Regions from separate parts of the Dysosmobacter sp. HCP28S3_G4 genome, predicted to be linked through region 1. Evidence: riboswitches for the same ligand, from Rfam matches in the RefSeq annotation. Region 1 holds a riboswitch; each other region holds the start of a gene.
The links. A riboswitch is a leader RNA that binds a small molecule or an ion and turns the genes downstream of it on or off. The one in region 1 is predicted to bind lysine.
Positions count from the first base shown of each region.

Region 1 (10,437 bases):
AGAAAAAACGGGACAGCTGCACCCAGGCCGCACAACGGCGAAACAGCCGTTCCCAAGCCGCCCAACGGCGGAACAGCCGTTCCCAGTCCGCCCCGAAGCCCGCCGGGTGCGAACCGGAGCAGGACATCTGCTGGATGGGTAAGTACATCCGCCAGCGGGACGCCGCCCATCCGCCCAAGGACGGCAGCGGCCCGCCCCGTCCCTGCCCGCCGCCGGAGGAGCCCGCCGGAGACGAAGAACGGCCGGACCGCTGACGCGGCCCGGCCGGCTTGTATCCTTATTCCAGGGTCTTGATGAACTTCTCGATGCGGTCCAGGCCCTCCTTCAGGTCCGCGTCGGAGTAGCAGTAGCTCAGGCGCATGAAGCCCTCGGTGCCGAAGTAGATGCCGGGGATGACGCCCACCAGGCCCTCCTTCAGCATCTTCTCGCAGAAGGTCAGGGAGTCCATGCCGTACTTCCGGATGTCCACGAACACGTAGAAGGCGCCCTCGGGCTTCTCCACGGTGAAGCCCATGTCCGTCAGGCGCTGGTAGACGTAGTCCCGGCGGCGGCGGAACAGTTCCACCACGTCGTCGATGGGGGTCTTCAGGGCGGTGACGCAGGCGGGCTGCACGAAGGACGGCACGGAGGTGACGGCGTACTGGTGGAACACCTGCATCCGGTCCATGACGGGGGCGTCGGCCATGCACCAGCCCAGACGCCAGCCGGTCATGGCGTAGGGCTTGGAGAAGCTGTTGACCACGATGATCCGGTCCCGCATGTCCTGATACTCGGCGAAGCTGTGGTAGCCGTCGGTGTAGACCAGGGAGCGGTACACGTCGTCGCAGATGACGAAGATGGGCTTGTCCTTCAGCACCTCATGGATGGCGTCCAGGTTCTCCCTGGAGTACATGCAGCCGGTGGGGTTATTGGGGGAGGTGAGGATGATGGCCTTGGTCTTCTCCGTGATGGCGGCCCGGAGGGCGGCGGGGTCGATCTGGAAGTGGTTGTCTTCGGTGGGCAGGGCCACGGGGACGCCCTGGCGCAGCTGCACCAGGGATTCATACAGGCCGAAGGCGGGGGTGGGGATGATGACCTCGTCGCCGGGGTTCAGCACGGTGGACAGGCTGACGGACAGCGCCTCAGTGGCGCCCACAGTGACGATGATCTCGTTGGCGGCGGCGTAGTGAAGGCCGTGGGCCTCCGCCTCGTACTCGGAGATGGCCTTCAGCAGGTAGGGCATGCCGTTGCCGGGGGGGTAGTGGGTGTCGTTGGCGTCCAGGGCGGCCTTGGCGGCGTTCTTGATGACGTCGGGGGTGTTGAGATCCGGCTCGCCGATGGTCAGTGCGCAGGCGCCGGGGGTATCCCGCACCAGGAAGGTGAACCGGCGGATGCCGGACAGCTGCACGTTCATAACGGCCTCGTTCAATTTCAGTTCCATGGGATGCACGCTCCTCTTTCTATGCGCTCCGGAGATCACCGCCCCCGCAGCTTTTTCCTATCCAAGTATAGCGCAGGGAATATGGGAATTGCAAGTGTTTTGTGACTTGGCGGCACATGGGGGAGGGGAGTTCCCCGCGGGGTGCGGGGGTGCGCCCCGTACCGGGGCGCGGGGGTGGTGCGGCGAAGGCCGCGGGCTTGCGGCTCCGCCGCGGGGGAACTCTTTCTTCCCGTGAAGACGGGAGTGCCGGCGAAGGCCGCGGCTTCAAAACCCCCTTTCTCTTTTTCCGAGGAAAAAGAGAAAGCGCCTTTTGATGGTGTCAAGAGAAAAAGGCTTGGCGGCGGCATTCCGGACTTCGTCCAGAACGCTCGCAGCGCCTGTTACGGGGGCTTGGCCCGGTGGGGACTTGCGGGCTTTTGCCCACTCAACCACATATGGAAGTTGCGAAAGCTGGGGGTATTTCCGGATGCACCCTGCTTCTCTTTTTGCTGCCGCACCCTGGCGGTTGCGGAGGGCCTGGCAACCTGCTTTCGATACCCAGCCGGGTAGCGCATAGCGAAGCGGAATGCGCGGGAGTAGAAGGACAGGCCTTGCGATCTTCCACCCCACGATGACTGCCGGGGTTCTGCGAGCTGCGGCGGAGCAGTATCGTCGACAGCCAATGTACTCCGCACTCGGTAGAAGGCTGGCAAGTCTGGTCGGAACTGATTCGGAAGACCCCCGCATTTCCGCCAACTGGCCCTGCGGGCCGGTTGTGCGGAAAAAAGCGATTTTCTCTTCCACCGGGCGCGACGCATTCTCTTTTTCAAGAAAAAAGAGAATGGGGGGCGCATCCCCGCGGCGGGACCGCCGCAAAGCCGCCGGGCTTCCCCGGCACCCCCGTCCCACGGAAAAAATTCCCGCCTCCCGCGCAGGGCGCAAAAACAGAAGCACCCCCGGTCAATACCGGAGGCGCTTCCGTAAAAGAGGGTAAAAGGGGGAACAAATTCAATTCACTGGGCGGAGTACCGGGACAAAAACTGCTTCGTCCGCTCCTCCCGGGGGTGGTCGATGACCTGATGGGGGTCGCCCTGTTCCACGATGACGCCGCCGTCCATGAAGATCAGCTGGTCCGCCACGTCCCGGGCGAAGGCCATCTCGTGGGTGACGATGATCATGGTGGTCCGCTGCTCCGCCAGCTCCCGGATGACCCGCAGCACCTCGCCGGTGAGCTCCGGGTCCAGGGCGGAGGTGGGCTCGTCGAAGCAGAGGATGTCCGGGTGCATGGCCAGGGCCCGGGCGATGGCCACCCGCTGCTGCTGTCCGCCGGACAGCTGGTGGGGATAGTGGCCCGCCCGGTCGGCCAGGCCCATCTGGGCCAGCAGCTCCCGGCCCGCCTCCTCGATCTCCGCCTTGCTCTCGCCGCCCCGTTCCTTCGCCAGCAGCTCCCGGGCCAGGGTCACGTTCTGCAATGCCGTGTACTGGGGGAACAGGTTGAAGTTCTGGAACACCAGACCGAAGTGCAGCCGCTTTTTCCGGATGTCCTTCTCGTTCTGAGTGGCGGGGTCCGCCGCGTCGAACAGCTTCTCCCCACGGACGGAGATGGTGCCGCCGTCCGGCGTCTCCAGGAAGTTCAGGCACCGCAGAAGGGTGGTCTTGCCGGAGCCGGAGGAGCCGATGATGGACAGTGCCTGGCCCTCCTCCAGGGAGAAGGAGATGTCGCTGAGCACGGGCGTGGCGCCGAAGTGCTTCTCAATATGCTGTGCTTCCAAAATCGCCATTTCCGCGCCTCCTTATCGGAAGTAGTCCAGCTTCCGCTCCACCCAGCTGAACACGATGGTCAGAACGCCAACGAACAGCAGGTAGAACACGCCGGTGTAGAAGAAGGGCCATACCAGGCCGCTGCTCTTCATGTAGGAATAGCCGGTGAAGGTCAGCTCGTAGACCGCGATCATCCGGGCCAGGGACGTGTCCTTCACCAGGGTGATGATCTCGTTGGACATGGGGGGGACGATGCGCTTGACCATCTGCAAAAGGGTGATCTTGAAGAAGATCTGGCTCTTGGTCATGCCCAGCACCTCGCCGGCCTCCCGCTGGCCCACGGGCACGCCCTGGATGCCGCCCCGGTAGATGACGGAGAAGTAGCAGGCGTAGTTCAGGGAGAAGGCCACCACCGTGGCCATCATCCGCCCGGTGTCACCGGCGGGCCAGAAGTTGTGGCCCGCGATGCCGGGGATGTACATGAAGCCGATGAGCTGGAGCATCAGGGGCGTGCCCCGCACCACCCACACCAGCACGTTGCACAGGGCGCTGATGGGCCGGAACCCGGCCAGCCGCCGTCCGAAGGCGCCGGGAGGCGTCTGGCCGAACAGCAGGAACCGGAAGGGCTGCCAGCGGTTCATGGAGCCGAAGGCGATGACCAGACCCAGGGGCAGGGCGAACAGCAGGGTCAGGAAGAAGATCTCTGCCGTGGTCCCCAGACCTTTCAGCAGCGTCAGTGTCACATTCCAAAGCATGGCGAAACCTCGTTCTGTCTGTAATCGTAAGCCGCTCAAAGGCAGAGGGCCGGAAGCTCTCTGCCTTTGAAGGATGCATTCAGGGGGAAATTACTTTGCGGCGGTGACTACCACCTGCGCGTTGTTGAAGTAGGGGTTGGTGCAGTCCATGGCGCCCATGACCTCGTTGGTGAGGGTCATGCCGTTCCAGACCACATCGATGTTCTTGGAATCCAGCTCCATGATCTTGTTGTCCCAGTCGATCTCGATGAACTGGCACTCCACGCCCAGCTTCTCGGCTACGATCTTGGCCATGTCGGCGTCGAAACCGATCCATTCGCCGTTGGCGTCCTTGTAATCCATGGGCTCGAAGTCGGTGATGCCGACCACCAGGGTGCCCTTGTCCTGGATATAGGCCACGTCGCCGTCCTCAGTAGGGGTGAAGCCGGCGGCGTCAGGCTGCTCCACCATGGCGTCCTGGAGCTTATAGGTCTCGGCCACGGCCTGCATACTGCCGTCGGCGTAGGCCTCGGAGAAGACGTCGTTGATGTAATAGGCCAGGTCGGAGCCCTTGCGGCAGCCAACGCCGTATTCCTCGGTGGTGAGACCGTCACCATAGGTCAGATTGGGATAGCTGGTGTCCTCGCCGGTCATGGCCACGGCCATCAGCAGGTCGATGATGGCGGCGTCGGAGGTACCGGCGGCCACTTCCATCAGAGCGTCGGCCTGGGAGGCCACGGAGTTGTACTCGAAGCCGTTCTCCTGGGCGGCGGCCTCACCGGCGGAGCCGGCCTCCACGGCGTAGATCATGGTCTCCGCGGGCTCGGAAGCGGCGGCGGAAGAACCGGCGGCGGAGCCGGAAGCGGAAGCGGCAGGGGCGGAAGAACCGCTGGAGCTGCTGGAACCGCAGGCGGCCAGGGAAAGGGTCATGGCCGCTGCCAGCAGCAGGGCCCCGAATTTCTTCATGTTCATCATCAAATCCTCCATTTGGGACCGCGTCCCGAATTTGGTATGTTAGCAGTTTACCACACTAAATCGCTCTCGTAAAGACGGAAAGCGGACAAAGAACATAGAATTAAACGGGGGGAATTTGTTTGTTTCGACGAAAATGTGGGAGTTTGCAGGGTCCCCTTCGCAGGGGACTGGTGGTGCGTCCCGGACGGGGCGCAAAAAACGGACCCCCGGTCTTCCAGAGGCCCGTTTCCCGCAGGGAAAAAGATTACAGCTTTCGCAGCGCGTCCACCAGGGCGGTCTTGCCCTCGGTCTTCTCGTCCTTCATCTTGATAACCCGGGCGGGGCAGCCGGCCACAACGGCGTTGTCCGGCACATCCTCCACCACGACGGCTCCGGCGGCCACAACGGCCCCCTTGCCCACGTGGATGCCCTCGATGACCACGGCGTTGGCGCCCACCAGCACGCCGTCCTCCACGATGACGGGAGTGGCGGAGGCGGGCTCCACCACGCCGGCCAGCACCGCGCCGGCGCCGATGTGGCAGTTCCTGCCCACGGTGGCCCGGCCGCCCAGCACGGCGCCCATGTCGATCATGGTGCCCTCGCCCACGACGGCGCCGATGTTGATGACCGCGCCCATCATGATGACCGCGCCCTTGCCGATCTCCACCTTCTCCCGGATGATGGCGCCGGGCTCAATGCGGGCCGGGACGGCCTTCATGTCCAGCAGGGGCACGCCGGAGTTCCGGCGGTCGTTCTCCACCACGCAGTCGGCGATGGCGGCGGCGTTCCGCTCCAGAATGGGGGCAAGCTCGCTCCAGTCGCCGAAGACGACCTTGCTGTTCCCGTCCCCGAAGACCTTGGCGGAGCCGAAGTCCACCGGGGCGGTCAGGTTCACGTACACCTTCACCGGGGTCTTTTTCTCGGAATTTGCGATATAGTCGATGATCTCCTGTGCGTTCATTGCTGTTCTCCTGACGAATTATTCTCCAAACAGGAGCGTCTCCAGATCGTAGCTCCCGTTGGGCTTTCCGGCCATGCGCCGGGCCATGTTCAGCGCGCCGTTGACGAAGATCTGACGGCTGGCCGCCCGGTGGGTAAACTCCAGCTCCTCGTCGGGGCCGAAGAAGTGGACGGTGTGGGTGCCCGCCACGGTGCCGCCCCGGAGGGCGAAGACGCCGATCTCCTTCTTGCCCCGCTTGCCGCAGGCCCCCTCCCGGCCGTAGACGGGGGTGTACTCCCCATCCGGGTCCATGGCGCTGAGCAGCAGCTTGGCGGTGCCGCTGGGGGCGTCGGCCTTCTGGTTGTGGTGGGTCTCCGTCATCTCGATGTCAAAGTCCGGCTTCAGCACCGCGGCCACCTCCGCCAGGGCACGGCGGAACACCGCCACGCCGATGGAGTAGTTGGCGGCCCACAGCACCGGGGCGCAGTCCCCCAGGGCACGGACCCGGGCCAGCTCCTCAGCGGAGTAGCCGGTGGTGCCGGACACCAGGGCGGTGCCGGTGCGGCGGATGTATTCCTCCACGGCGGGCAGGGTGGACGGCTGGGAGAAGTCGATGACCACGTCGGCGATCTTCCCGGTGTTTTCCAGCGCCCCCAGGTTCTCCCGGTGGAACACGCCCACGATCTCGTCCCCGGCGGCCTCGGCGGTGGACGCGATCAGCCTGCCCATTTTTCCGTATCCGATCAGCAGGATCTTCACAGCAGACCGGCCTCCTCCAGAGTGGCCCGCAGGACGGCCGCGTTCTTCTCGCTCATGTCATACAGGGGCAGGCGCATGGGACCCACGTTCAGGCCCATCATGTTCATGGCGGTCTTCACGGGGATGGGGTTCACCTCAATGAACAGGTCGTTCATCAGCTTCAGGTAGCGGTTGGTGTTCTCCATGGCCTTGGCCTGATTGCCGTTCAGGTAATCCATGACGATGTCGTGGCACATACGGGGCATGACGTTGGCGTAGACGGAGATGACGCCGCTGCCGCCGATGCTCATCAGGGGGACGGTGATGTCGTCATTGCCGGAGTACAGGGCGAAGTCCGGCCCGATGCAGTGGGCGATCTTCATGGCGTAGGACATGTTGCCGCTGGCCTCCTTGATGCCGGCCACGTTGGGATGCTTGGCCAGGCGCTCCACCACCTCCACGGGGATGGAGCAGCCGGTGCGGCCGGGGACGTTGTACAGGATGCAGGGCACGTGGACGGCGTCGGCGGTCTCGGCGAAGTGGCGGTACATGCCCTCGGTGTTGGCCTTGTTGTAGTAGGGGGAGATGATCAGCAGGGCGTCGGCGCCCATGTTCTGATACTGGATGCCCTTCTCCTTCTGGGTGGCGGTGCAGTTGGAGCCGCAGCCCACGATGACGGGCACCCGGCCGTTGACCACCTTGATGGTGTGCTCCACGATGGAGGCGTCCTCCTCGTGGGTCATGGTGGCGGACTCGCCGGTGGTGCCCAGGGTGAGGATGGCGTCGGTGCCCTCCCGGATCTGGCGCTCCAGCAGCTCGGTCAGCACCTCGAAGTTGATGCTGCCGTCCTCATGGTAGGGGGTGACCATGGCGACGATGGAACCCTTGATGTTTTCGAACTTCATAATGTTTCTCCTCCAGATACAGAATGTTGTTGAGATCCTCTTGTACGGCCGGTCCGGAGCGGCTCCGCGGAAGCCGGTCCGGGGCGGTTGTCTCCCGGCGGGGCCGCCGGGGCACAAAAAAACGACAGAGGACGCGCCTCTGCCGGTTCTCTCACCACGTTCCGTCGCGGAAGATCACAAAGCGGTCGATAGCGCAACCGCGGCAATGCCGCGGACAGTCCCGCAGGTATCACCCACGGTCCCACCCCCCGATCCCGCCGGAACGGAGAATTCGGCGGATTTGCCCTCTCTCCGTTCTCAGCCCGCCGGCTCCCGGAGATGCGTCGCGTCCGCGCCTCTATCTCGTTTTTGACATCATAGCACCACTCTATGCGGATTGCAAGGGGAAAATGAAAAATTTGCATTTCCATCCCAATGGGATTTTGGCAGTTTTGCGGGGGTCCCTCGCAGGGGTGCGGGGGTGCGCCCCGTCCCGGGGCGCGGGGGAGTGCGGCGAAGGCCGCAGGCTTCAAAACCTTTTCCCGTGAGGACGGGGGTGCCGGGGAAGCCCGGCGGCTTTGCGCCCCCCATTCTCTTTTTTCTTGAAAAAGAGAATGCGTCGCGCCCGGTGGAAGAGAAAATCGCTTTTTGCCGCGCAACCGGCCCTGCGGGCCAGTTGGCGGAAGTGCGGGGGTCTTCCGAATCGGTGCCGACCAGACTTGCCAGCCTTCTGCCGGGTGCGGAGCACATTGGCTGTTGTCGAGACTGCTCCGCCGCAGCTCGCAGGACCCCGGCAGTCATCGTGGGGTGGAAGATCGCAAGGTCTGTCCTTCTCCTCCCGCGCATTCCGCTTCGCTATGCGCTGCCCGGCCGGGTATCGAAAGCAGGTTGCCAGGCCCTCCGCAACCGCCAGGGTGCGGCAGTAAAAAGAGAAGCAGGGTGCATCCGGAAATACCCCCAACTTTCACAACTGCCATATGCGGTTGAGTGGTCCGAGCCATCAGCCACTACCGGGCCAAAACCCCCGTAACAGGCGCTGCGAGCGTTCCGGACGAAGTCCGGAATGCCGCCGCCCAGCCTTTTTCTCTTGACACCATCAAAAGGCGCTTTCTCTTTTTCCTCGGAAAAAGAGAAAGGGGGTTTTGAAGCCGCCGGGCTTCCCCGACACCCCCGTCCTCACGGGGAGAACGTGTTCCCCCACGGCGGAGCCGCAAGCCCCCGGCCTTCGCCGGAACTTCCCGCGCCCCGAAGGGGCGCACCTCCGCACCCCCGCAAAGGGGGGAAACCTTCAGCTTTCCTTTTGGAACAGCTCCGCCAAAATCTCCACGCAGGTCTCCAGCCCCAGCGCGCTGGTAGAAAGAGAGATGTGGTAGTTCTGGGACATGCCCCAGTCCCCGCCGGTGAAGTGCTTGTAGCTGACCCGGCGGCGGCTGTCCTTCTCATCCAGACGCTTCTCCGGCGCCTTCTCCGACTCGCCGTACAGCCGCACGATCCGCTCCGCCCGGAAGGCCTTGTCCGCGTGGAGGAAGGCGTGGAGGCAGTCCTGCCGCTCCCGGAGGATGTAGTCCGCGCAGCGTCCCACAATGACGCAGGGCGCCTTTTCCGCCAGATCCAGGATCACGCCCCGCTGGACGCACCACAGATAGTCCTCCGCGGACAGCAGGCCGCTGCCGCCGGACTGGAACAGGCCGTAGGAGAAGGCGCTCCTGCCCTGGGCGTAGTCGCTGTGCTCCTCCACGTAGGCGGGGGCGAAGCCGCTGGCGGAGGCGATCTGCTTCACCAGCTCCTTGTCATAGTAGTCCACGCCCAGCTTTTCCGCCAGCTGCTTGCCCACGGTCCGTCCGCCGCTGCCGAATTCCCGGCTGATGGTGATGATGCGCTTTTTCATGGATGATGCCTCCTTTTCATACTAGAATCCATTAAAAATAAGACATTTGTCTTATTTTTATAGTGCCAACGGCGCGTTGGATTCTTATGAGACGCGCCGACGCGCGAAGCGCGGCAGCTCCCATTAAAATATCCTATTTTAATGGGAGAATAGGATCAAATTACGCCTGGCTTTTGGCCCGGGCGGATTCCTCCTCCGCGGCGTTCCGGTTCAGCTCCCGGTACGTCAGGACGATGACCACCGCCGAGGCGATGAAGGTCAGGATATCCGACACGGGCATGGAGTACAGCACGCCGTCCAGACCGAAGAACCGGGGCAGCAGCAGCGCGAAGCCCACGCCGAACACCACTTCACGGACCATGGACAGAATGGTGGAGCTCCAGGGCTTGCCCAGGGATTGCAGGAAGATGAAGGCCGCCTTGTTGACGCAGGCGAAGATCATCATGCACAGGTACACCCGGAAGGACTTCACGGCGAAGTCCGTGTAGTAGACACTCTCGTTGGCGGCGCCGAAGATGGCGATGAGCTGCCGGGGGAAGATCTCCACGATGAGCAGGGACACGGCGCCCACGATGGCCTCCGCCGTCAGCAGCAGGGTGAACAGGCTCTTGGCCCGGTCAGAGCGTCCGGCGCCGATGTTGTAGCCCACGATGGGGATGCAGCCGGCGGCCATGCCCACCACGATGGAGATGACGATCTGGAAGAACTTCATGACGATGCCCAGCACCGCCATGGGGATCTGGGCGTACTGGGCCTGGCCGAAGATCTCATCCAGGCCGCCGTAGTACAGCACCATGTTCTGTATGGCGGCCATGGCGGCCACCAGGGAGATCTGGGACAGGAAGCTGCAAATGCCCAGGGGCAGGAACCGCCGCATGAGACTGCCGCTGAGCCGGAAACTCTTCTTCTCCAGAGCCACGGACTTCATGTGGCACAGATACCAGACGGACAGGGCGGCGGTGACGATCTGGCCCAGCACCGTGGCCACGGCGGCGCCCATCATGCCCCAGCGGAAGATGAAGATCATCACCGGGTCCAGCACGATGTTGACGGCCGCGCCCGCCAGGGTGGAGGCCATGGCGAATTTTGGACTGCCGTCGGACCGGATGATGGGGTTCATGGCCTGGCCGAACATGTAG
Region 1 is NZ_JBQHUP010000025.1:21,459-31,895, reverse strand. Features, by position in the region: gene ACTNBU_RS07635 (DUF6291 domain-containing protein) at 1-254, shown strand, start outside; gene ACTNBU_RS07630 (pyridoxal phosphate-dependent aminotransferase) at 278-1,420, opposite strand; gene ACTNBU_RS07625 (amino acid ABC transporter ATP-binding protein) at 2,413-3,180, opposite strand; gene ACTNBU_RS07620 (amino acid ABC transporter permease) at 3,193-3,915, opposite strand; gene ACTNBU_RS07615 (transporter substrate-binding domain-containing protein) at 4,006-4,866, opposite strand; gene dapD (2,3,4,5-tetrahydropyridine-2,6-dicarboxylate N-acetyltransferase) at 5,114-5,809, opposite strand; gene dapB (4-hydroxy-tetrahydrodipicolinate reductase) at 5,828-6,547, opposite strand; gene dapA (4-hydroxy-tetrahydrodipicolinate synthase) at 6,544-7,431, opposite strand; lysine riboswitch at 7,613-7,779, opposite strand; gene ACTNBU_RS07595 (AAA family ATPase) at 8,699-9,298, opposite strand; gene ACTNBU_RS07590 (MATE family efflux transporter) at 9,459-10,437, opposite strand, start outside.

Region 2 (10,437 bases), on a different contig from region 1:
GTGTTGCAGCCGGATTCCACGAATTCCTTCAGGCTCGGCAGGTCCGTGAAGTTGCTCTGCTCATACACACGCACCGTCAGCTCGCCGGATGCTTCCAGCTCCTGATAGGCGGCGTTGACCTCCTGCCAGGGGATCTTGCGGTAGACGCAGTAGTCGTCGGTCTGGCTGCTGGTGACGCCGTAGGCGTTCAGCGCCTTGCAGGCGGAGCGGATCATGTCCTTCAGCTCCTCCCTGCTGGGCTCCGGGATGGCGTCGTAGACCCGGTCCATGGCGTTGTCGAAGAACCGGCCGTCCGGCTCGCCGTTCTCCAGGCCGATCCGGCCGCCGTCCGGCTGGGGCGTATCCGCCGTCACGCCCAGCAGCTCCAGTGCTTTGCTGTTGACCACCAGACAGTGGCCGCAGGCCCGCACCGCGCAGATGGGCACCTCGGTGGACACCTTGTCCAAGTCGTAGCGGTTGGGCATCCGGTGGACATCGGTGAAGTAGTCCTGGTTCCAGCCGCGGCCCAGCAGCCATGCGGAGCCGGTGTGGGGATGGGCGGCTTCAAACTCCCGCAGGCACCGCAGAAGGTCCTCCAGACTGGCGGTGTGGGCGGCCAGCTGGGCGGTGTGCAGCGCGTTGCCGAAGTTCAGCAGGTGCATGTGGCTGTCGTTGAAGGCGCTGCACACGAATCTGCCCTCCAGATCCACAATCTCCGAATCTCCCTCCGCATAGGACAGTGCCTCCCGGCTGCTGCCCGCGAACAGAAATTCATCGCCCTCCACGACGAAGGCCTCCGCAAGGGGAAGCTCCCCCGTGTAAACCACGCCATTGTGATAAATGGTCCTCATTTTTTCTGATACCCCTTTTCCAGTTTTCCCAATGCCAAGGCCAGCTTTTCGTAAAGTCGCTCGATCCTTCACGAAAAGCTGGCTTGCTGGCGTTATTATTTGCTTGTCTTTCCGGCTGCCGCGGCATCCTCATAGAACAGCCGCATGTTCTCGTCCACCTTGCCGATGCCCAAGTAGCGCGCCTTGTAGTCCTTCAGCAGCTTGAAGTACTGATTGGACAGGATCAGGATCACGGCCACGTTGACGAAGGTGGGGATGGCGGAGGTAATGTCCACCAGCGTCCAGATGAAGCCCTGGTTGTCGGTCTTCACCAGATAGATGGTCCACAGCAGGCCCGGCAGAACGCGGATGGCGTAGAAGATCTTCATGATGATGGTCTTCAGCAGGCCCTCCTTCTTGTAGAGGTGCTCCAGGATGGCCAGATAGTAGGTGAACCAGCCGCCGGAGGTGGTGACGGTGAAGATCACCATGATGACTGCCAGCAGCAGGCTTCCCACGGTCCCGAAGCTGCTGGAGAAGGCGCTCAGCGCCAGGGTGCCGCCGTTGGTGCCGTCGGTCCACATGCCGCTGAGAATCACGGACAGAGCGGTGATGCTGCAGACGACGAAGGTATCGAAGAAGACCTCGAAGGAGCCCCACAGGCCCTGCTCCACCGGATGCCGGGTCTTGGCGGAGGCGTGGATCATGGGAGAAGTGCCCCAGCCGGCCTCGTTGGAGTACACGGACCGGGCCATACCGACGCGGACCATCTGGCTGACGGCGCAGCCGGCGAAGCCGCCGACGGCCGCGGTGCCGGTGAAGGCGTTGGTGAAGATGGAAGCCACAGCGGCGGGAGCAGAGGTGATGTTGGCCAGGATCATGGCAATGCCCATCAGGATGTACAGGGCGCTCATGAAGGGGACCAGCTTGCTGAAGATGTTGGCGATCCGCTTCGTGCCGCCGCCGGTGATGACGAAGGTCAGTGCGCAGACCAGGATGCCCACGATGATGACGCCCTCGATCTTCATGCCGCCGATGGTGATGCCGTCAAAGTGGAAGGCACCAGCCACCACCTGAGAGGCGGTCAGCGTGGAGGAAGTCACGAAGAAGGTGGAGAAGATGCCGATACCGAAGATGACAGCCGGGATCAGCCACAGCTTGCCCCAGTGGCGCTCCTCGCCGAGGCCGCGCTCCATGTAGTAAGTGGGGCCGCCGTAGTAGTCGCCCTTCTCATTTGTCCGGCGGTAGTAGCAGCCCAGGGTGACCTCCACCTGCTTCAGGATCATGCCGAGGCACGCGGTGAGCCACATCCACAGGACAGCGCCCGGGCCGCCCGCGGCCACTGCGGTGGCGACGCCGGCGATATTGCCGAAGCCCACCGTGCCGCCGATGGCGGTGGAGATGGCCTCGAAGGCGCTCAGCATACCCTTTTCGTTCTCATTTTCCGTATCCTTCTGGAAGATCTTTCCGAAGGTACGCTTCATAATCCAGCCGAAATAGCGGAACTGGAAGAAGCCGGAACGGACCGTAAAGTACAGTCCGGTCACGATCATGAGTACAATGAGCGGTAATCCCCAGAGAATACCGTCAAGCCAATTTAAAAAATCAATCACAATTTTCTCCTCTTTTCACACTTGTTTTGAGTTTTCCCTTTCCTTTGCACGGATCCGTTCAGCGAAAGGGCCGGCTTCCTTTCGTCAAAGAGGAATTTCGCACAAAAAACAGAGCAGTGGTTTCCGTGAAAAGACCACTGCTCCAATAAACAAATGAAACAATAGCTCCTCCACCATGCGGTGAGAGTGCACAGCCTGTTCGACTGTACCCCAACTGCGGTGACACATGGGATGCCACCGGTTTCGGCGAAGCGTCCTTTCCCCGTCCATCTCCGGCCCCATTGCCTCCGGACAGGTACTGATACGATCCGCGCCTCTATTGCTGAATCTTTATTTAATTCTTTAATTCGACAGAATTATACAATCAATTCTCCCGTGTGTCAATAAATTTATTGGGACGGTCAGGAAAAACTTGCCGCAGCGGGCGCGGCGGCGTCCATCTCCGGGCCGCTTCCGGCGTCGTGGATATGCAGAATATGCAGCATCAAAATATACGGATCTGCTCTGATGCGCGGCCCTCGGGTTCTTGAGAAGGCGTTTATATGTGCCTGATGTTTGCCTAGATATGAAACGCGTCTGCCGGAGACGGCAGACGCGTTCAGCAGACTTTCGCCGAATTTACGGAGTTTTTCACCGCACATCGCTGTGCAGGGAGGCAACTGAATACCTCCTACGGTTTGCCGCAGATCTGTATTTCTCCGGCGGGTGATGCGGCCTGACCGACGGTACTGCCTGCGGCGGCACTCCCCGATGCACACAGGGCCAGGATCAGCAGGGGGATCAGCAGCAGAGCCAGGAATCGTTTTACGCGCTTCCCGGTTGAACTCTTTTGACGCGGCATGTTTTTGATTGCTTCGGCCTGCCGGAACATGCGATCCAGCAGAGTCTCAATTGTTTTTCCCAGCAGCCAATTGAGAAGCTACCTGCCCCAGTATTGAAGCACTGAGGCAACTCTTACCATATTTTTCATATGATCTGTTCAAGTTGTTGCGCCGTGGAATACGGCGGTCACATCATTTCTGTGTGACTCTTGCGGTCGCCCGCAAGTTCAGACTGTGCCTTCATCCGCGTGGGATGCTCCGTGTCCAGTCGTTACACCTTCCCAGAAGGGCTTGGCCCGGCGTTTTCTGCTGTGGATCCATCATAGCAGACAGGCTCCTGATTTGCAACAGGTCGGGCATCTGAAAAGGCCCGAAGGATACGGAACAGAAATACTTCTGCCAGTGCGTTTCCGGAACCGCCGGTCAGTTTTTCATCGCTTTTCCCTGAGACATCAGTTCTTCGATGTACTCGTCAATAAGCCGGAGTCCCTTCGCCAAATCATGGGCATGGGAGAGCGTGATCCGGAACGAATGCGGGATATTGAAGCAGTCACCGTGGCAGACCAGCACGCCCTTCTGATCCAGCAGACCGTCGCAGAACTCCTCCGCCGGAACCTCCAGGTCGTAATGCACCAGGCAGGTGGTTGCATACGAATCGGCATATTGGTGCAGATATGGATTATCCGCGATCCATTTGTCGATGACCGCTTTATTGGCGCTGACGATCCGGCGGGATCGCTGAAAGATCTTGTCCACATGCTCCAGGGCGATGGCAAAGATCCACTCGTCAAACACACCCCCGCAAATGGAATCATAGGAACGCCAGTTGAACAGTTTGAACCGGGTATCCGGATCGTGGCAAATGATCCAGCCCACCCGTGTACCTGCCATGGAGTAGATCTTGGAAGAACTGGCCGTAACGATGGCCTTTTCGTAGAGGTCGGCGAAGGAGGGCATGTACTCTTCCTTCAGGCCCCGGTACATCTCGTCACAGATGACCCATGCGTCCACGGAGCGGGCAATCTCCACGATCTCCTGCATTTCCTCCAGCGTGAGGAGAGAGCCGGTGGGGTTGTTGGGGTTGGTGAACAGGATGGCTTTCGTATTCTGATCCACCGCCCGCCGGACCTCTTCGATATCCAGACGGTATCCGGCCTCGGGCTTCAGGTCAATCTTCCGCACCTCGGCGCCGATGGACTTGGGAATGGAGAAGAACTGCTGGTAGTTGGGCATGATGGAGATCACATTGTCCCGGGACTCGATCAGGGCATAGCACACAGTACTGTTGGCTCCCGTGCCGCCGTGACAGAGGATCACTTCCTCCGGCTCTACCTTCCGGTATAGCTTTTCCGCGATGGCCCGTCTGGTCCGCGGTGTCCCATCGAACCGGCCATAGCCCAGATCCATATGCCGCAGTTCCTGAAAGAAGTCCTCCATGCTCTCGCCAGTGAGCTGGAATAGTTCCTCCACTGTCATAGGCAGCACGCAACTGCCGCCCAGATAGATTTTGTTCTTCTCACTGTCGCACGCCGGATTCAGCCAGTTTTCCAGGGTGAAATCATCAATCTTCATATTACGCTCCTTTCCGCACCTCAGCCTGGGCCGTTGTTATAGGTCAATGGCGTGGGCCGGATCGTCCCCTGCCCCTTCAACGACCATCTTCGCCACCGCCAGATCCAGCAGCGCCAGACCCGTGGCGTCAAATACCGTAATCTCCCGGTCACTCCTGCGGCCGGGCTTCGTTCCCAGCAGCACCTCACCGATCTGACCGATGATGCTCGCCCGGGTGATGAAGCCGCCTTTCACAGCAAGCTCGCACTCACCGGCGTTGACGCACTGGTCCACATCATCCACATAGATCGCAGCATCCCGCAGAATGGCGGGGTCGATCTCCTCCTTGCCGGGCATATCTGCGCCAATGCAGGAGAAATGGGTGCCGGGTCTGACCCATTCCCGTTTGATGACAGGAGCGGTAGCCCGGGTGATGGTGATGATGATGTCGCTGTTGCCGACGGCTGCGGTCAGGTCTTCCACAGGGAGAAACTCCACGCCGGAGGCGTCAATGCCGAAGCCGTCCCTCAGACGGCCGGGTGCTTTCTCCGCGTAGACTGCCGCAGCAGACGGATGGATGGGCTCGGCACAGTACACTTTTTTGATCTGCGGCAGAGCGGTCAGGGCCGCGGCGATCATAAATATGGACTGACGTCCGGTCCCCAGGACCAGCAGCGTCTCACTGTCCCGGCGCGCCAGAGCACGGGCGGCCACCGCTGCGGCGGAGCCGGTACGCATGGAGGTGATATACGAGGCGTCCATGATCCCCAGCGGCAGCCCCGTTTTCCCGTCCATGGCCACAAGGATGCCGCTGAATGGAGGCAGCCCCAGCTGTTCATTCTGTGGGAATGTTGCCAGTGCCTTCAGGCCGTATACCTCACTTCCGCGGTCATAGCCGGAGCGGATATCCATGACGCCGCCGCGATCCTCAAAGTGGTGGGTCACAGTAGGCCAGACAACGGTCTCCCCCCGTGCCTTGGAACGATAAACGCCCTCCACAGCTTCGATCACCTCCGGCAGCCGGAGTCTCTGTTCGAGAGCAGCGCGGTTATAGAAACTGACTTTCATAACGACTCCTCCCTGTTGAAAAAGATTAAGCGCACAGGTTTGTTTGCAATCAGGATATCGTTTTGATACTCCAACTGCAACGGATATTTTTAGCACAGACGATAAAAGTATAGAAATTCAAATTAACGGGATTTTTTATTATTCAAACATCGAGTCCGTCAATGAATCCTTGATGGGTGATTAGTCGCTTACATTCAATGCAGGTTATCGTTCCCTGTCCGCATTCACTTTCCGGAGAGACTGCGCCTGCCCGCCGCAGCCTGCCGCTTCAGCTGCTCTTCATATTTCGAGACCAGCTTTTCCTTCTGCTCTTTCAGATACGCCTTCTCCTCCTCGCTGTACTCTTTGCAGTCGATCGCCGCCGCCTGAATGATCTTCAGATCTTCCCGATTCAGGTCGCACCATCCCCGGCTCTCATAAAAGCAGTACAGGATCGGAAAGTCCAGAATCCGGAAGCGGATGGCTTTCTTCTTTTTGGACTGGAAGCGGTCAAGGCGGGCTTTCCGCGCTTTCGGCCACGGTGCGTTCTCCACGTCCTTGTATTGATGCGGTTTCCCTTGCACATCCCCAAAATAGGCGATCGTCCATGAGCGGTGCACCAGATCCGCCTCGGAGCCGGGAATCAGCGTCTTTGCGTATTCCAGTGCGATCCTGGAGGGGCCTGTCAGAACCGCGCCATACGCCAGGTCCAGCTTCAAATAAGGGTCCCGCTCACATTCGTAAGCCTTCTCCACAAACTCTGGAATGTCCTTTGACAGCATGGGAAGCCTGGTCACAAAATAGAGCAGCTCATTTTTCAGGGAGAACAGCCCCTCTCCGGACAAGTTATCCAGAAGACTCCGCGTCTCGGCGTCCAGGCTCGACTCGTCCGGCCGGACCGTGTACAGATAGATGTCCATCAGGTTCTTTTGGAGCCTGCGCAGTTCTTCCTCGTCCCGGATGGTACTGATGGCTCCCCGCACATAGTCGGTGATATCATTTCGCAGCGTCTGCCGCAATACACTGACCACCGCCGCGCCGCCTTGCTGGAATGCGGTGAAGACGCTCTCGGCGTAGAAATAGGCACAGAGGCTGCGGTGATAAAACCCGGTAGCCGTCTTCGCTCCGTCTTCGGAAAATCCGGAGAATGTCAGCAAGCCTGTAATGGCAGTATCCTGATATCGGACGCTGCAGCACGGCCCATAGTAGAGCTCCTGCGCAATTCCCTGCAACGCATCCATGATCTTATCGTCCGTCATACAGCTTGTCTTCCGGGCCCGCTCCTTTTTCAGCCAGCAGCGGAAGAACGAGTGGTACAACAGATAGAGCGGCTGATCCGCCGTGACCAGGCTCTGGACAACGCCGCCGGTCAGTCCGTCATTTTCCAGAAGATAGATCAGCAGCGTCAGCTGGAACGGCGTCTCCGTAAAGCCGGTCATCGCCAGGTTTACGTCCATTGCCTTGTTGAAATCCTCCAAAAGCTTTTCATTCCGGGTCTGCTTGGCATAGTTCCTGGCATATCGCTCCGCCATACGGAAATCCCACTTTTGCAAGGTTATGACATTTTCAATATAGCGGCTCAGGTCCGGGGATTCCTGGTGGTAATAGTGCTCCGTCCGCCAGCCGAACCAAACTGTCGTGTTGGAGCCCGGTTCCGACAGTCTGGAGAGCAGCTTCGGCAGGCCGTCAAAGAACCTGGTATCGCTCACCTCATCCATGCCGTCCAGCAGGATGATCCGATGCTGTGAGGGCCTGGCCTCTCCCCGCAGATAGCCGGCGACGCACCGTTCGTAGGGGGTCATCTCTTCCCTTTGCAGGGCGGAGGCGTGGAGGTACAAAAATTCCCGAGACTGGTTCTCAAAGAGATACAGGTATTTCAAAAGAGTCGTCTTTCCGAAGCCGGCGTCGCCGGAGATCACGATGTGCTTGTTCCGATACTGCACCCGGAGGCTGCGGTAAGGGATGCTCCTTTTGACCTTTTGACCTCTCAGGTTGGGCGTGATGAACAGTTTGGGAAACAGTCCCCGGAAGGACGCGCTCTGCTTCATCCACGGAAGGAGGAGATCGTTTTTCAGCAGTTCCTGGTTTTCCGTGACCATTTTTCCGGTCAGGCGGACACGGGTGGGCAGAGCGGTTTTTTCGCGGATGCTGTCGTTAAACTGTCCATACTCGCTCCAGCCTGTTTTGGCGCCGAACTTGCCGTCCCACTGGTATGCGGTATATGTCTGTGTCCGGGTGTCGCCATAGAGGAACGCCGCCTGGGCGCCGGTTTCCTGCTTCAGGCACCCCATGGTGATCTCCAGGTGATTGCCGACGGAACGCCACCAGACGTTGTGGGCGTCTCCGCAAAGATACAGGCGCACAGGATAGTCTTGGAAGATGCTCTCTACTGCCTGCCGTTCCTCCGGCGACAGATACTCCAGGGCGTGGTGGGCCAGTACGATGATGGGACATTGGGGATGTTGCGCTTTGATCTCCTCCAGCAAGCAGGCCAATTCGTTGTTGCCGATAATCAGCTCGCCCCGGCTGCTATCACTGACGTGCATGACGGCAGTGTTCAAGGTCAGCAGGATCATATTCCCAACCACTTCGTACTGGTGGAGCGGCTGGTCCTTCCACGGATCCTTCGCTCCATACAGCCTGCCGCAGACCGTGTAAAAGAATGAGAACTCTGATTTCAGGAACTTCAGATCCTCAGTGGAAAAGGTGCCTTTCGCATAGTCATACGCTTTTTGGATCTTCTCATACCGTTCCGCCGCAGCTCCTTCGCTGCGCCTGCGGTCATGGTTCCCCGGCGCCAGATGGATATGTTCCGCCTCTGTGATCCCGGCGGCTTCCGCGATCTTCCAAATGTACTCCACCGCATTTGCGGCCGTCTCCTCCTCGGGCGCATCCTTTTGAAAGAAGGCATGGCGGTAATCTCCGGTGACGAACAGCTCGTCCGCCTCCAGTTTGTTTTTCCGGATAAACTCCGGCAGATAGTTCCGGAGGTTCCGTGCGGAACGCCCGTCCCCTTCCGGATTGTAATGGATATCTGATATGTGCAAAAACCTCATAGCCATCCCTCCCACACAGGAAATACACACCGTCCGGACTGGCCGCACAAAATTCAAATGCCCAGTCGCTCTCTGGGGACAGTTTATCACAAAATTTTCCTCAATAAAAGGTACAGATTCATATGAGGGAGTATTCTGTTTCCAGATAGATTTTCTTTCGGTCTGCGTGCAGCAGCCTGATTGCTTACCTGTAATTGCAATGCGTCTCCTCATAGACTAGCACAGATATAGGTACGAGTCATTACATTACCATATCCAACCATGCGCAGATGGCCAGCTTTGTGGCACTGAACAGAACCTTCTATAACAGTCTCAGTGATGATGAGGACAAGGCCATTCTGGACGCATCAAGGGCGAGGGCTTTTCTTCAGACTCGCCGCTCTGCGGAATGGTCCTTCCTCGAAAAAGCACTTGTGTTTTTCCACAGAATGGCGTATAATCACTTTGCCAAGGAGAATAAAATGCAGAAAAAGGGAGCTCGCAAACGGGCTGAGAGGAAGCTGTGCGCTTCGACCTGTGACCTGATTTGGGTAATGCCAACGTAGGGAGATAAAGCACCGGTATCAAATGCCGTGGGAATGTCTTTCCTCACCCTGCGAAAGACGCCCACGGCATTTTTCTATCATGCGGCCCGCGGAGGTCCTGCGTTTCTTCTCCGGCCGCGGTGGATCGGGGGCACCACCTTCCGCCGCGCAAGAAAATTCCATTCTGTGCAGAAAAGGAGAACTCTATGAGAACAGCATGGAACAGCGCCGGGATATCCGGTGCAGGCGCCGGGAATCTGACAGACAGCAGAAGGCCCCACAGAATGGCCGCTGCCCAGGCACCTCCCGGCGCTGCGTCCAGGCTCCTGTGGGAGCCGCGGGACACGACAACAGCGAATCAGAAAACTTTGGGAGGAATTTGAAATGGATCGTACTTACACCACACAGATGGACGCCGCCCGCAGGGGCATCGTCACGCCGGAACTGGAGACCGTGGCCAAAAAGGAACGGATGACCGCCCAGGAGCTGCTGCCCCTGGTGGCATCGGGCAAGGTGGTCATCCCCGCCAACCGCCTGCATACCTGCCTGGACCCCGAGGGCATCGGCTCCATGCTCCGCACCAAGATCAATGTCAACCTGGGCGTCTCCCGGGACTGCAAGGACTACAACGTGGAGATGCAGAAGGTGCTCTCCGCCGTGAACATGGGGGCGGAGGCCATCATGGACCTGTCCAGCCACGGCGACACCGGCCCCTTCCGCCGGAAGCTCACCGCGGAGTGTCCGGTGATGATCGGCACTGTGCCGGTCTATGACAGCGTCATCCACTATCAGCGGGATCTGGACACCCTGACCGCCAAAGACTTCATCGACGTGGTCCGCCTGCACGCCCAGGAGGGTGTGGACTTCGTCACACTCCACTGCGGCATCACCCGCAAGACCATTGACCAGATCCGCAAGCACAAGCGGAAGATGAATATCGTCTCCCGGGGCGGCTCCCTGGTGTTCGCCTGGATGTGCATGACCGGCGAGGAAAATCCCTTCTACGAGTATTACGA
Region 2 is NZ_JBQHUP010000046.1:967-11,403, forward strand. Features, by position in the region: gene ACTNBU_RS10305 (amidohydrolase) at 1-830, opposite strand, end outside; gene ACTNBU_RS10310 (alanine/glycine:cation symporter family protein) at 926-2,422, opposite strand; lysine riboswitch at 2,577-2,749, opposite strand; gene ACTNBU_RS10315 (aminotransferase class I/II-fold pyridoxal phosphate-dependent enzyme) at 3,667-4,815, opposite strand; gene ACTNBU_RS10320 (ornithine cyclodeaminase family protein) at 4,852-5,862, opposite strand; gene ACTNBU_RS10325 (metallophosphoesterase) at 6,087-8,897, opposite strand; gene thiC (phosphomethylpyrimidine synthase ThiC) at 9,806-10,437, shown strand, end outside.
Region 2: it holds a riboswitch for lysine, as region 1 does, so the genes downstream of both, ACTNBU_RS10310 (alanine/glycine:cation symporter family protein) here and dapA (4-hydroxy-tetrahydrodipicolinate synthase) in region 1, are expected to answer to the same signal.

Region 3 (10,437 bases), on a different contig from region 1:
CAATCTGGGCGGCGTCAAGGAGACCAACATGGAGGCGCTGCTGGCGGCGGACCCGGACCTGGTGCTGGCCAGCTCCAACACCGCCGCCAACGTGGAGCTGCTGGAGACCTTCGAGAAAATGGAGATCCCCGTGGCCTACTTCAACGTCAGCTCCTTCGATGACTATCTCCGGATGCTGGACATCTGCACCCGGCTCACCGGTCATACGGAGAATTATCAGACGTACGGCACGGAGGTGCAGGCCCAGGTGGAGGCCGCGAAAGAACGGGTCACGGGCCAGGCGCCCACTGTTCTCTACGTGCGGGCCACCGGCGTCAGCTGCAAGGTGAAGAACAGCCGGGACAGTGTGCTGGGCGAGATGCTGGCGGAGCTGGGCTGCATCAACATCGCCGACAGCGAGGACAGTCTGCTGGAGAATCTCAGCATGGAGACCATCGTGGCGGCGGACCCGGATTTCATCTTCGCGGTGCTTCAGGGCAGCGACACCGGTCCCGCCCAGGCCATGCTGGAGGCGGAGCTGCTGTCCAATCCCGCCTGGAACGGCCTCACCGCCGTCCGGGAGGGCCGGTATCACATTATGGACAGCAGGTTGTACAACCTGAAGCCCAACGCGCGCTGGGGGGAAGCATATGAAAAACTGGCGGACATCCTGTATCCGGCAGACAAGTAAACACCCGGGGCTGGTGCTGCTGGCGCTGGCAGCGCTGGTGGTGCTGCTGGCGGGACTGAGCCTGTGCCTGGGTGCGGAGAAGGCCGGTCCGCTGGAGGCCCTCCGGGCGCTGCTGGCGGGAGACGTCCGGAACCCGGCGTACCGCATCCTGCGATACATCCGGCTGCCCCGGACCTGCGGCGCCCTGCTGGCGGGGGCGGCGCTGGCGGTGTCCGGCGCCATCATCCAGGCGGTACTGGCCAATCCGCTGGCGGCGCCCAACATCATCGGCGTCAACGCCGGGGCAGGGCTGCTGACGGCGCTGTGCTGCGCCCTATTTCCCGCCGCCGTGGGGCTGGTGCCCCTGGCAGCGTTTCTGGGGGCCTTTTGCAGCGTGGGACTGGTGCTGTTCATCGCGGAGCGCACCGGGGCGTCCCGGATGACGCTGGTGCTGGCGGGTGTGGCGGTGTCCAGCGTGTTCAGCGCCGGCGTGGACGCGGTGGTGACGCTGATCCCCGACGCCCTCACCGGCTATTCGGATTTCCGGGTGGGCGGACTGACCAACGTGCCCATGAGCCGCCTGATCCCGGCGGCGTGGGTGATCCTGCTGTGTCTGGCCCTGGCCATGACGCTGCACAATGAGCTGGACGTGCTGGCCTTGGGGGCCGACACCGCCCGGAGCCTGGGCCTGCCGGTGAAGGCGGTGCGGCTGGGGATGCTGGCATTGGCCGCCGCCCTGGCGGGGGCCGCGGTGAGTTTCTCCGGCCTGCTGGGCTTTGTGGGACTCATCGTGCCCCATATCATGCGGCGGCTGGTGGGCGGAGAGAGCGGACGGCTGCTGCTCGCCGCCGCCCTGGGGGGCGCCGCCCTGTTGACAGGCTGCGACCTGCTGGCAAGGGTGCTGTTCGCCCCCTATGAGCTGCCGGTGGGCATTGTGCTGTCCTTTGTGGGCGGGCCATTCTTTATCTGGCTGCTGCTGCGGCAGAGAGGGGGGCGCATCCATGATTGAGCTGCGGAGCCTGACAGTGGGCTATCCCGGCCGGGCGGTGCTGTCCGGCGTGGATCTGGAATTCCGGCCGGGAGAGGTGCTGGTCCTGGTGGGACCCAACGGCTGCGGCAAGTCCACGCTGCTGAAGACCGTGCCGGGTCTGCTGCCGAAGCTGGACGGGGACATTCTGGTAGACGGCGCTCCGGCGGAGACCCTGACCCGGCGGCAGCTGGCCCGGAAGATCGCCTATCTGGCCCAGTCCCGGAACGTGCCCAGCATCACCGCCCGGCGGATGGTGCTCCACGGCCGCTTCCCCTATCTGGGCTATCCCCGGAAATACCGGCCGGAGGACTACGCGGCGGCGGAACAGGCCCTCCGAGCCGTGGACGCTCTGGACCTGGCAGGGCTGGACGTCCAGACCCTCAGCGGCGGTCAGCGACAGCGGGTGTATCTGGCCATGGCCCTGGCCCAGGACACGGAGACCATTCTCATGGACGAGCCCACCACCTATCTGGACGTCCGCCATCAGCTGGAGGTCATGGAGACGACCCGGCGGCTGGCCGGGCAGGGCCGGGCGGTGGTGCTGGTGCTCCATGACCTGTGTCTGGCCCTGCGGACGGCGGACCGGGTGGCGGTGCTGTGGGACGGCGCTCTGCGGCAGACCGGCACCCCGGAGGAGATCTTCTCCGGCGGCGTGCTGGACCGGGCCTTCGGCATCCGGCTTTGCCGGATGGAGACCAGCGGCGGCTGGCAGTATTATTACGGGTAGGTGAGCGGCATGGCGTATTTTCCCTTTTTCATTGATATTGCCGGACAGCCCGGACTGATCATCGGCGGCGGCATCGTGGCTCTGCGGAAGGTGGAAAAACTGCTGCCCTACGGGCCGTCCCTCACGGTGGTTTCCCCCAATTTCTGCCCGGAGCTGGCGGAAATGGGGAACATTTCCCGGATTTGCCGGGAGTTTTCTCCACAGGATGTGGAAAACCGGACCTTCGTCATCGCCGCGTCGGACGACCGGGCGGTGAACCGTCAGGCGGCGGAGTTGTGCCGCGTCCGGGGCATTCCCGTCAACGCGGTGGATGACCGGGAGGCATGTACCTTTTTGTTCCCCGCCCTGGTACGGCGGGGGGAGCTGTCCGTGGGCATCTCCACCGGCGGGGCCAGCCCCACGGCGGCCATCTGGCTGAAGGAGCGAATCGGCGAACTGCTGCCGGAGAACTTCGGGGAGCTGCTGGACTGGCTGGACAGTCTCCGGGACCGGGTCCGGCGGGAGGTACCGGAGGAGCGGGACCGGAAGCGGGTGTTTCAGGCGCTGTTCGCCCGGTGCATGGCGTCGGGCGCTCCCTGCGGCGAGGAAGAACTCCGGGCACTGCTGGCGGACGCCGGAAAGGAGCGGGAGCATGGGTAAGAAATCAGGTTCCGTGGCGCTGGTGGGCGCCGGCTGCGGCGGACTGGACTGGCTGACGGTGCGGGGACTTCACCTGCTGCGGCGCTGCGACGCGGTGGTCTATGACGATCTTATCGGCGGCGATATTCTGGGCGAGGCTCCGGAGACCGCGGAGCGGTACTATATGGGCAAGCGCAGCGGAAAGCACTCTGCCGCCCAGGAGGAAATCACCGCCGCGCTGATCCGTCTGGCGAAGCAGGGAAAGACTGTGGTGAGGCTGAAGGGCGGCGACCCCTTCGTCTTCGGACGGGGCGGCGAGGAGCTGCTGGCGCTGGAAAAAGCGGGCATTCCCTGGGAGGTGGTACCGGGCATCTCCTCCGCCATCGCCATCCCCGGCGCGGCGGGCATTCCGGTGACCCACCGGCAGATGAGCCGCAGCGTCCACATCGTCACCGGCCACACTGCGGCGGCCGGCTTGCCCGCGGATCTGGAGGAAGCGGCCCGCTGCGGCGGGACGCTGGTGATCCTCATGGGCCTGGGGAATCTGGAGACCATCACGGCGCGGCTGATGGCGGCGGGAAAGGCACCGGAGACCCCGGCGGCGGTGGTGTCCGGCGGCAACAGCCGCCATCCGGCCACGGTGCGGGGGACGCTGGCGGACATCGGGGAGCGGACCCGGACCGCCGGTGTGGAGGCTCCCGCCGTCATTGTGGTGGGGGAGACGGCGGCGCTGGACCTCTCCCCCGCCCCGGCCCGGCCCCTGGAGGGCATCCGGGTGGGTCTCACCGGAACGGCGGCCATGGCGGACAAGCTCCGTATTGCCCTGCGGGAGCAGGGGGCGTCGGTCTGCCAGGTGGAGAAGTCCGTGGTGGAGCCGCTGGACGCGGATTTCGACTGGGAGCGCCTGGCCGACGGACGGCGGCGCTGGATCGTCCTCACCAGCGGAAACGGCGTCCGGCTGCTGTTTGACCACCTCCGGGATGCGGGGGTCGATCTGCGGCGGCTGTACTGCTGCCGGTTTGCCGTCATCGGCGCCGCCACCGGCGCGGCGCTGGAGCGGTGTGGCATCCTGCCGGACCTGTGCCCGGAGGAGTACACCAGCCGGGGACTGGGGGAGGCCCTGTGCCGCAGCGCGGAGCCGGATGAGGAGATCCTGCTGTTCCGCTCCGACAAGGCCAGTCCCGTACTGGGGGAACTGCTCCGGGAGCGGGGCCTTCTGTATCGGGAGATCCCCCTGTACACCCTCCGGGCAGATGCCTCCGCGGCGGACCAGAGCCGGGAGCAGCTGCCGGAGCTGGACTATCTGGTGTTCTCCAGCGCCGGGGGCGTGGAGCTGTTTTACGACACCGTGGGTCCGGTGCCGGAGGGACCGGTCTGCGTCTGCATCGGCCCGGTGACGGCAGCGGCCCTGGAGAAACGGCTGGACCGCCCCTTCCTGACATCGCCGGATATCTCCGCAGGAGGTATCGTGGAGACCATTCTGGCGGCGGAGCGGGCGAAGACGGAGGACAGATGAGAGATCGCCTATAAAATTCCATAAAGCATCCGGCGGCATCCGGGGAAAAATGAGTAAATTTACACGATTTTTGCAAGTTTTCTCGAAGGGGCGGTTGACAGACAATCGCCCTGGTGATAGGATACCGTCAAAATTGAATCGCTGAGATAGAGGCGCGAGGTCCATCAGTATCCTCCGGCAAAGGCCAGGCAAGCCGCCGGCGGGGAAAGGGAACATCGCCGAAGTGCTGCGGGATTGCCTGATCCCGGGGTGCTGGGCCGTCAGGAAACACCTGCCGGACTGTCACAAGGTTTTGTGAAGCGCTATCAATGGCTGTTCGGGACGGCTCCCAGAGAGGGGCTTCTTCCGTATTTTCCATGGACCGCTTGACAAAGCGGTCCAATTTTTATTCTCCGCCGCCGGAGCGGCCCGGCCCGGAGAGAACATTCCGCCGCACACGCTTCAGAAAGGTTGGAAGAATATGAAGAAGTTTTTTGCAATGATGCTCTCTCTGGCCATGGCCCTCAGCCTGACCGCCTGCGGCTCCGGTTCCTCCGGCGCCGCCTCCGCCCCCGCTGCCTCCTCTCCCGCCGCTTCTGCGTCCGCCGCGGCCAGCTCCGCCGGTGACGCCGATGTCATCCCCGGTCTGGAGGACGGCGTGCTGACCGTCGGCATGGAGTGCGCCTACGCCCCCTACAACTGGACCCAGATGGACGACTCCAACGGCGCCGTGCCCATCTCCAACGTCTCCGGCGCCTACGCCAACGGCTATGACGTCATGATCGCCCAGAAGATCTGCAACGCCAACGGCTGGGAGCTGGAGATCGTCTCCAGCGCCTGGGACTCCCTGTGCCCCGCTGTGCAGTCCGGCACCATGGACGCCAACATCGCCGGTCAGTCCATGACCGCTGACCGCATGGAGCAGGTGGATATGGCCGGCCCCTACTACTACGCCACCATCGTCTGCGTCACCACCAAGGACAGCGAGTACGCCAGCGCGACCTCCATTGCCGACCTGGCCGGCGGCAAGTGCACCTCTCAGTCCGGCACCATCTGGTATGACTCCTGCCTGCCCCAGATCGAGAACGCCGAGCTCCTGGCCCCCGCCGACACCGCTCCCGCCATGACCATGCAGCTCCAGACCGGCACCGTGGACTTTATCTGCACCGATATGCCCACCGCCATGGCCGCCGTCGCCAAGGACGACAATCTGGTGATCCTGGACTTCTCCGGCACTGATGGCGACTTCCAGTTCGCCGACGAGGAGGAGCGGGCCGAGAACGTGAACATCGGCATCTCCGTCCAGAAGGGCAACACCGCCCTGAAGGACGCCATCGACGCCGTGCTGTCCACCATGACCGAGGACGACTTCAACGCCCTGATGGATCAGGCCATCGCCATCCAGCCTGAGGTCTGATACTGATTTCATGATCTTCCGCGTCCTCCGGCCCTGTTTTCAGGGCCGGAGGATGCACCGCTGTCAACGAAACGAAAGGAGTTTCGCCCATGGATAAGCTGGTGAAGCTGTGCCAGGATATCGCCCAGCTGTGGAGCAAATACTGGCCCATGTACATGAGCGGCGTGAAAAGCACGCTGATCCTCGCGCTGGTGGCCACGGTCATCGGCTGCGTCATTGGCCTGATCTGCGGCATTCTGAACACCATCCCCTACACGAAAAACGATCCCCTCCCCAAGCGGTTTCTCCTGAAGCTGATCCGGGTCCTGGTCCGCGTCTACGTGGAGGTGTTCCGTGGCACCCCCATGGTGCTGCAGGCGGTGTTCATCTACTACGGCCTGCCCTATTTCACGGACAACGCCCTGCGGTTCAACAGCACCTGGGCGGCCGCCATCCTCATCGTCTCCATCAACACCGGCGCCTATATGGCGGAGTCCGTCCGGGGCGGCATCATCTCCATTGACCCCGGCCAGACCGAGGGCGCCAAGGCCATCGGCATGACCCATGTCCAGACCATGACCAGCGTCATCCTGCCCCAGGCCCTGCGGAACATCATGCCCCAGATCGGCAACAACTTCATCATCAACGTGAAGGACACCTCCGTCATGTTCATCATCAGCTTCACGGAGTTCTTCGCGGCCCACCGGTATATCGTGGGCGTCAACAACATGTATTTCCCCTCCGCCACCATTGAGATGGCCGGCTATCTCACCATGACGCTCATCGCCTCCTTCCTGCTGCGGTGGGTGGAGAAGCGAATGGACGGCGACGACAGCTATGAGCTGGTCCAGGAGGATCAGCTGGTGATGTCCGCCGGCACCTACAGCCATCCCGACCGGGGCACGCCCTTCGATGAGCGCAGCAAGGAGTACCGGGAGCGGACGAAGCAGGCACTGAAAAACCGCAACGGAAGTACGAGAGGAGAACGGTGACATGAGCGATACGATCCTTGAGATCCGGCATCTGTCCAAGGCCTTCGGCAGCCATGAGGTGCTGCGGGACATCGACTTCACCGTGGAAAAGGGCGACGTGACCTCCATCATCGGCGCTTCCGGCTCCGGCAAGTCCACGCTGCTGCGGTGCGTCAACCTGCTGGAGACCCCTACCAGCGGCGAGATCCTCTACCACGGAAAGAACGTGGCGGACCGGACCGTCAGCGCCCCCGCCTACCGCTCCCACGTGGGCATGGTGTTCCAGTCCTTCAATCTGTTCAACAACATGACGGTGCTGGAAAACTGCATGGTGGGCCAGGTGAAGGTGCTGAAGAAGAACAAGGAGGACGCCCGCAGGAGCGCCCTGAGCTATCTGGAAAAGGTGGGCATGGCCCCCTACATCAACGCCAGGCCCCGCCAGATCTCCGGCGGCCAGAAGCAGCGGGTGGCCATCGCCCGGGCGCTGGCCATGGAGCCGGAGGTGCTGCTGTTCGACGAGCCCACCTCCGCCCTGGACCCGGAGATGGTAGGCGAGGTGCTGGAGGTCATGCGGCAGTTGGCCGCCGACGGCATGACCATGCTGGTGGTGACCCATGAGATGGCCTTCGCACGGGACGTCAGCAGCCAGGTGGTGTACATGAACCAGGGCGTCATCTGCGAGCAGGGCACGCCGGAGCAGGTCTTCGGCGATCCCCAGCGGCAGGAGACTCGTGACTTCTTGGCCCGGTTCCGGAAAAACTGAGTCCATTCATCTGAAAACCTGCCCGCCGCGGAACAGACGCTTCCGCGGCGGGTGTTTTTTGCTTCGGCATAAAACACCGCAGGGCGCAAAAAAAGACGGCCCCATGGCCGCCGGATGAAAAACATCGACCCCGCCAACCTCCAACGAGCTGGCGGGGTCACTTCTGGTAGGGCTTCTCGTTCACTAAGCGTTACCTCAAACTTTCTTCGGATTCTTCTGAAAGATTCATGCAGGGGTCGGATGCTTGCCAATCCTTAAAACATAAGTACACGCAGTCGTTGCATTTGCTGTTGCCAATGCGCTGGTGTGGTCTCGGTGAATACGAGTGATGTTTCGTTTTTGGTAGGAATCGGTCTGCTGGATTCTTTCAGAGGTTCAGGAACTTACTGAGTTCTCAGATGGGACCTAGCCCATGGGACTCACCCCTTCCTTGTGTCTATAATGTACAACATCTTTCGGGATTTGTCAATTGCTTTTGTGCTACTTCTCTAGTTTTTACAAATGTAAAACGTTTGCTGGCGGCAGATTGCACAAAGTCTGCCCGTCAGGACTCCAGCGCCGCCAGAAGCTGCGGGAGGGAGACAACGTCTCCCTGATAAAAGGCGTCCAGCAGGGCGTCCAGATTGTCCTCGTCGTGCTCGATCTCGCAGCTGAACCGCCGCAGGGCCTCCGGCAGGCCGCACACCACCGCCAGCCGCTCCACCGTCAATACCGCGAAGACGCACAGATCCGCCCGGCTCAGGAGGTCGCCGTCGTTGATAGCTTTCAGCAGGTAACGGAAGGCGAAATAGACAGCAATGCGCTCCAGCGGCGGCTCCGGTACCGGCGCCGCCGGGGCCGTCTCCGCCTGACGCAGCAGGGCGGGCCAGTCATCGTCCAGAGTCTCCAGTGTTTCCAGAAACCGCAGGCCGCCGGGGAACAGCGGAGGTGCCTCAGCGGGCTGGACAGCGTCTTCCGGCGGCGTCCAGTCCGACACCAGGGCGGGCAGCTCAGATGCCTGTTCCTCGTCCAGATATCCCTGGGCATCCCAGGCCAGCAGCAGAAAGTCCCGCAGGCGGCGGCGCAGGGGAAGGCTCCGATCCGCCAGAATGTCCAGCAGCCGGGTCCGCAGGGGCAGCAGACAAGGGAGCCAATCGTCGCCCGCCTCCCCTGCTTCCGGCGTCTCGCGCTCCGGAAATGTCAGGGGGTTGCCGCTGCCCAGCAGCAGAGCGTTGGCCGCGGGACAGGAGGCGCACAGGGTGATCTCCCGGAAGGGGCCGTAGTCCTCCGTGAACCGGGGATGCTCCCGGCAGGTGACGCTGGTGGCCGCCTCTCCCAGCTGCCGGTGGATCTCGCAGAGGTTGTCCCCGTCCAGAAAGGGACAGCGCCCGCCGTTCAGGGGAAAGCAGACGTCTCCGCCTTCATCCTCCCGCATGGCGGCTCGCAGTCTGTCCCCCAACGGACCGGGGACGCCCTCATACCGGCGGACAGTATCGTCGTCCAGGACTACCTCCCACTTTTCGCAGCAGGTGTGGGGACAGGCGCCCGCCAGACAGCGGAAGTTATCGTAATAATCCGGCACGCGGATCAGCATGGGCATCATCTCCGGAAAGGATTTCTCCGCTTCGCCGTCCCGGCGTCACGGGCGCAGGAAGCCCATGGGCCTGCCCTCCATGGCGAACAGCAGGCCCAGAAAGTCCCGGTAAAAGGGGGCGAAGGCCCCGTCGTCCAGCATGGCTTCCGCCGTGGGGCGGTCCACCCACCGGGCGTCCCGCACCTCCGAGGGCTGGAGATGCAGGGAGGCGATGTCCGGCGGATCGGGCAGCTCCACCAGATAGATGTCGTCAAAGCCGTCGTCAAAATTCACGGTGAGATAGGGCCGCAGACCGGAGAAGTCCAGGTCCAGCCCCAGCTCCTCCAGCAGTTCCCGGCGGATGGCGGTCCGGCTGTCCTCGCCGGCCCGGACGCCGCCCCCGGCGGTGAGGTCCCACAAGTCGGGATACTCCTCCTTGCAGGACTGCCGCCGCTGGATCAGCATCCGGCCCTGGGGATCGAAGATGCAGACGTGGACCACCGTCAGATACTCTCCCGGGCCCAGCGCCGCGCCCCGGGGGACCGTTTTCCCCAGCGGGCGGCGCTGCTCGTCCACCACGTCCACATATTCCGGCGGCCTCATGGCCGGCCCCCTTCCCGTTCGCTGCGGCGCATCTCCAGAAACACCGGCAGGATGGCCGTCACGGAGGCGGCGGTGAAGAAGCCAATGCCGATGATGCGGTTCAGGGAGATGGTCTCATGGAGCAGCACGGCGGAGAAAGCGGCGGCGATGATGGGCTTGAACAGATAGATGAAGGAGGCCTCCGTGGCGGAGGTACACTCCACCGCCTTGGCCAGCAGCAGATAGCCGCCCACAGTGACCACCAGGCAGATATAGGCCAAGATCAGGGTGCTTTTCGCGGTGTAGCCAACGGTAAAGTCCACCCGGGAGAAGATACCCAGGCCCACGCGGTCAAAGACTGATGCGACGGCGGGGATCTCTCCCAGCAGCGTCACCGCCAGCAGTTCCGCTCCGCCGGTGAGCAGCACCAGGCAGGCCATGGCCACGCTGCCGTACCGGGGGACGCTGATGCGGCTGAAGGTGCCGTACAGGGCGAAGGTCAGTGTGGACAGAATGGCGAACAGGAAGCCGGACAGGCTGATCTGGATGTGGAGGGGATTCAGAATGAACAGGATGCCCACAATTTCCAGTCCCAGCGCTGCCAGATTCCGCTTCAGCAGCGGCTCCTTCAGGATGAAATAGGCGAAGACCGTG
Region 3 is NZ_JBQHUP010000008.1:58,465-68,901, reverse strand. Features, by position in the region: gene ACTNBU_RS03595 (ABC transporter substrate-binding protein) at 1-670, shown strand, start outside; gene ACTNBU_RS03590 (FecCD family ABC transporter permease) at 630-1,658, shown strand; gene ACTNBU_RS03585 (ABC transporter ATP-binding protein) at 1,651-2,406, shown strand; gene ACTNBU_RS03580 (precorrin-2 dehydrogenase/sirohydrochlorin ferrochelatase family protein) at 2,416-3,045, shown strand; gene cobA (uroporphyrinogen-III C-methyltransferase) at 3,038-4,540, shown strand; lysine riboswitch at 4,680-4,853, shown strand; gene ACTNBU_RS03570 (transporter substrate-binding domain-containing protein) at 5,001-5,936, shown strand; gene ACTNBU_RS03565 (amino acid ABC transporter permease) at 6,026-6,907, shown strand; gene ACTNBU_RS03560 (amino acid ABC transporter ATP-binding protein) at 6,909-7,649, shown strand; gene fliB (flagellin lysine-N-methylase) at 8,194-9,222, opposite strand; gene ACTNBU_RS03550 (NUDIX hydrolase) at 9,268-9,804, opposite strand; gene ACTNBU_RS03545 (DMT family transporter) at 9,801-10,437, opposite strand, start outside.
Region 3: it holds a riboswitch for lysine, as region 1 does, so the genes downstream of both, ACTNBU_RS03570 (transporter substrate-binding domain-containing protein) here and dapA (4-hydroxy-tetrahydrodipicolinate synthase) in region 1, are expected to answer to the same signal.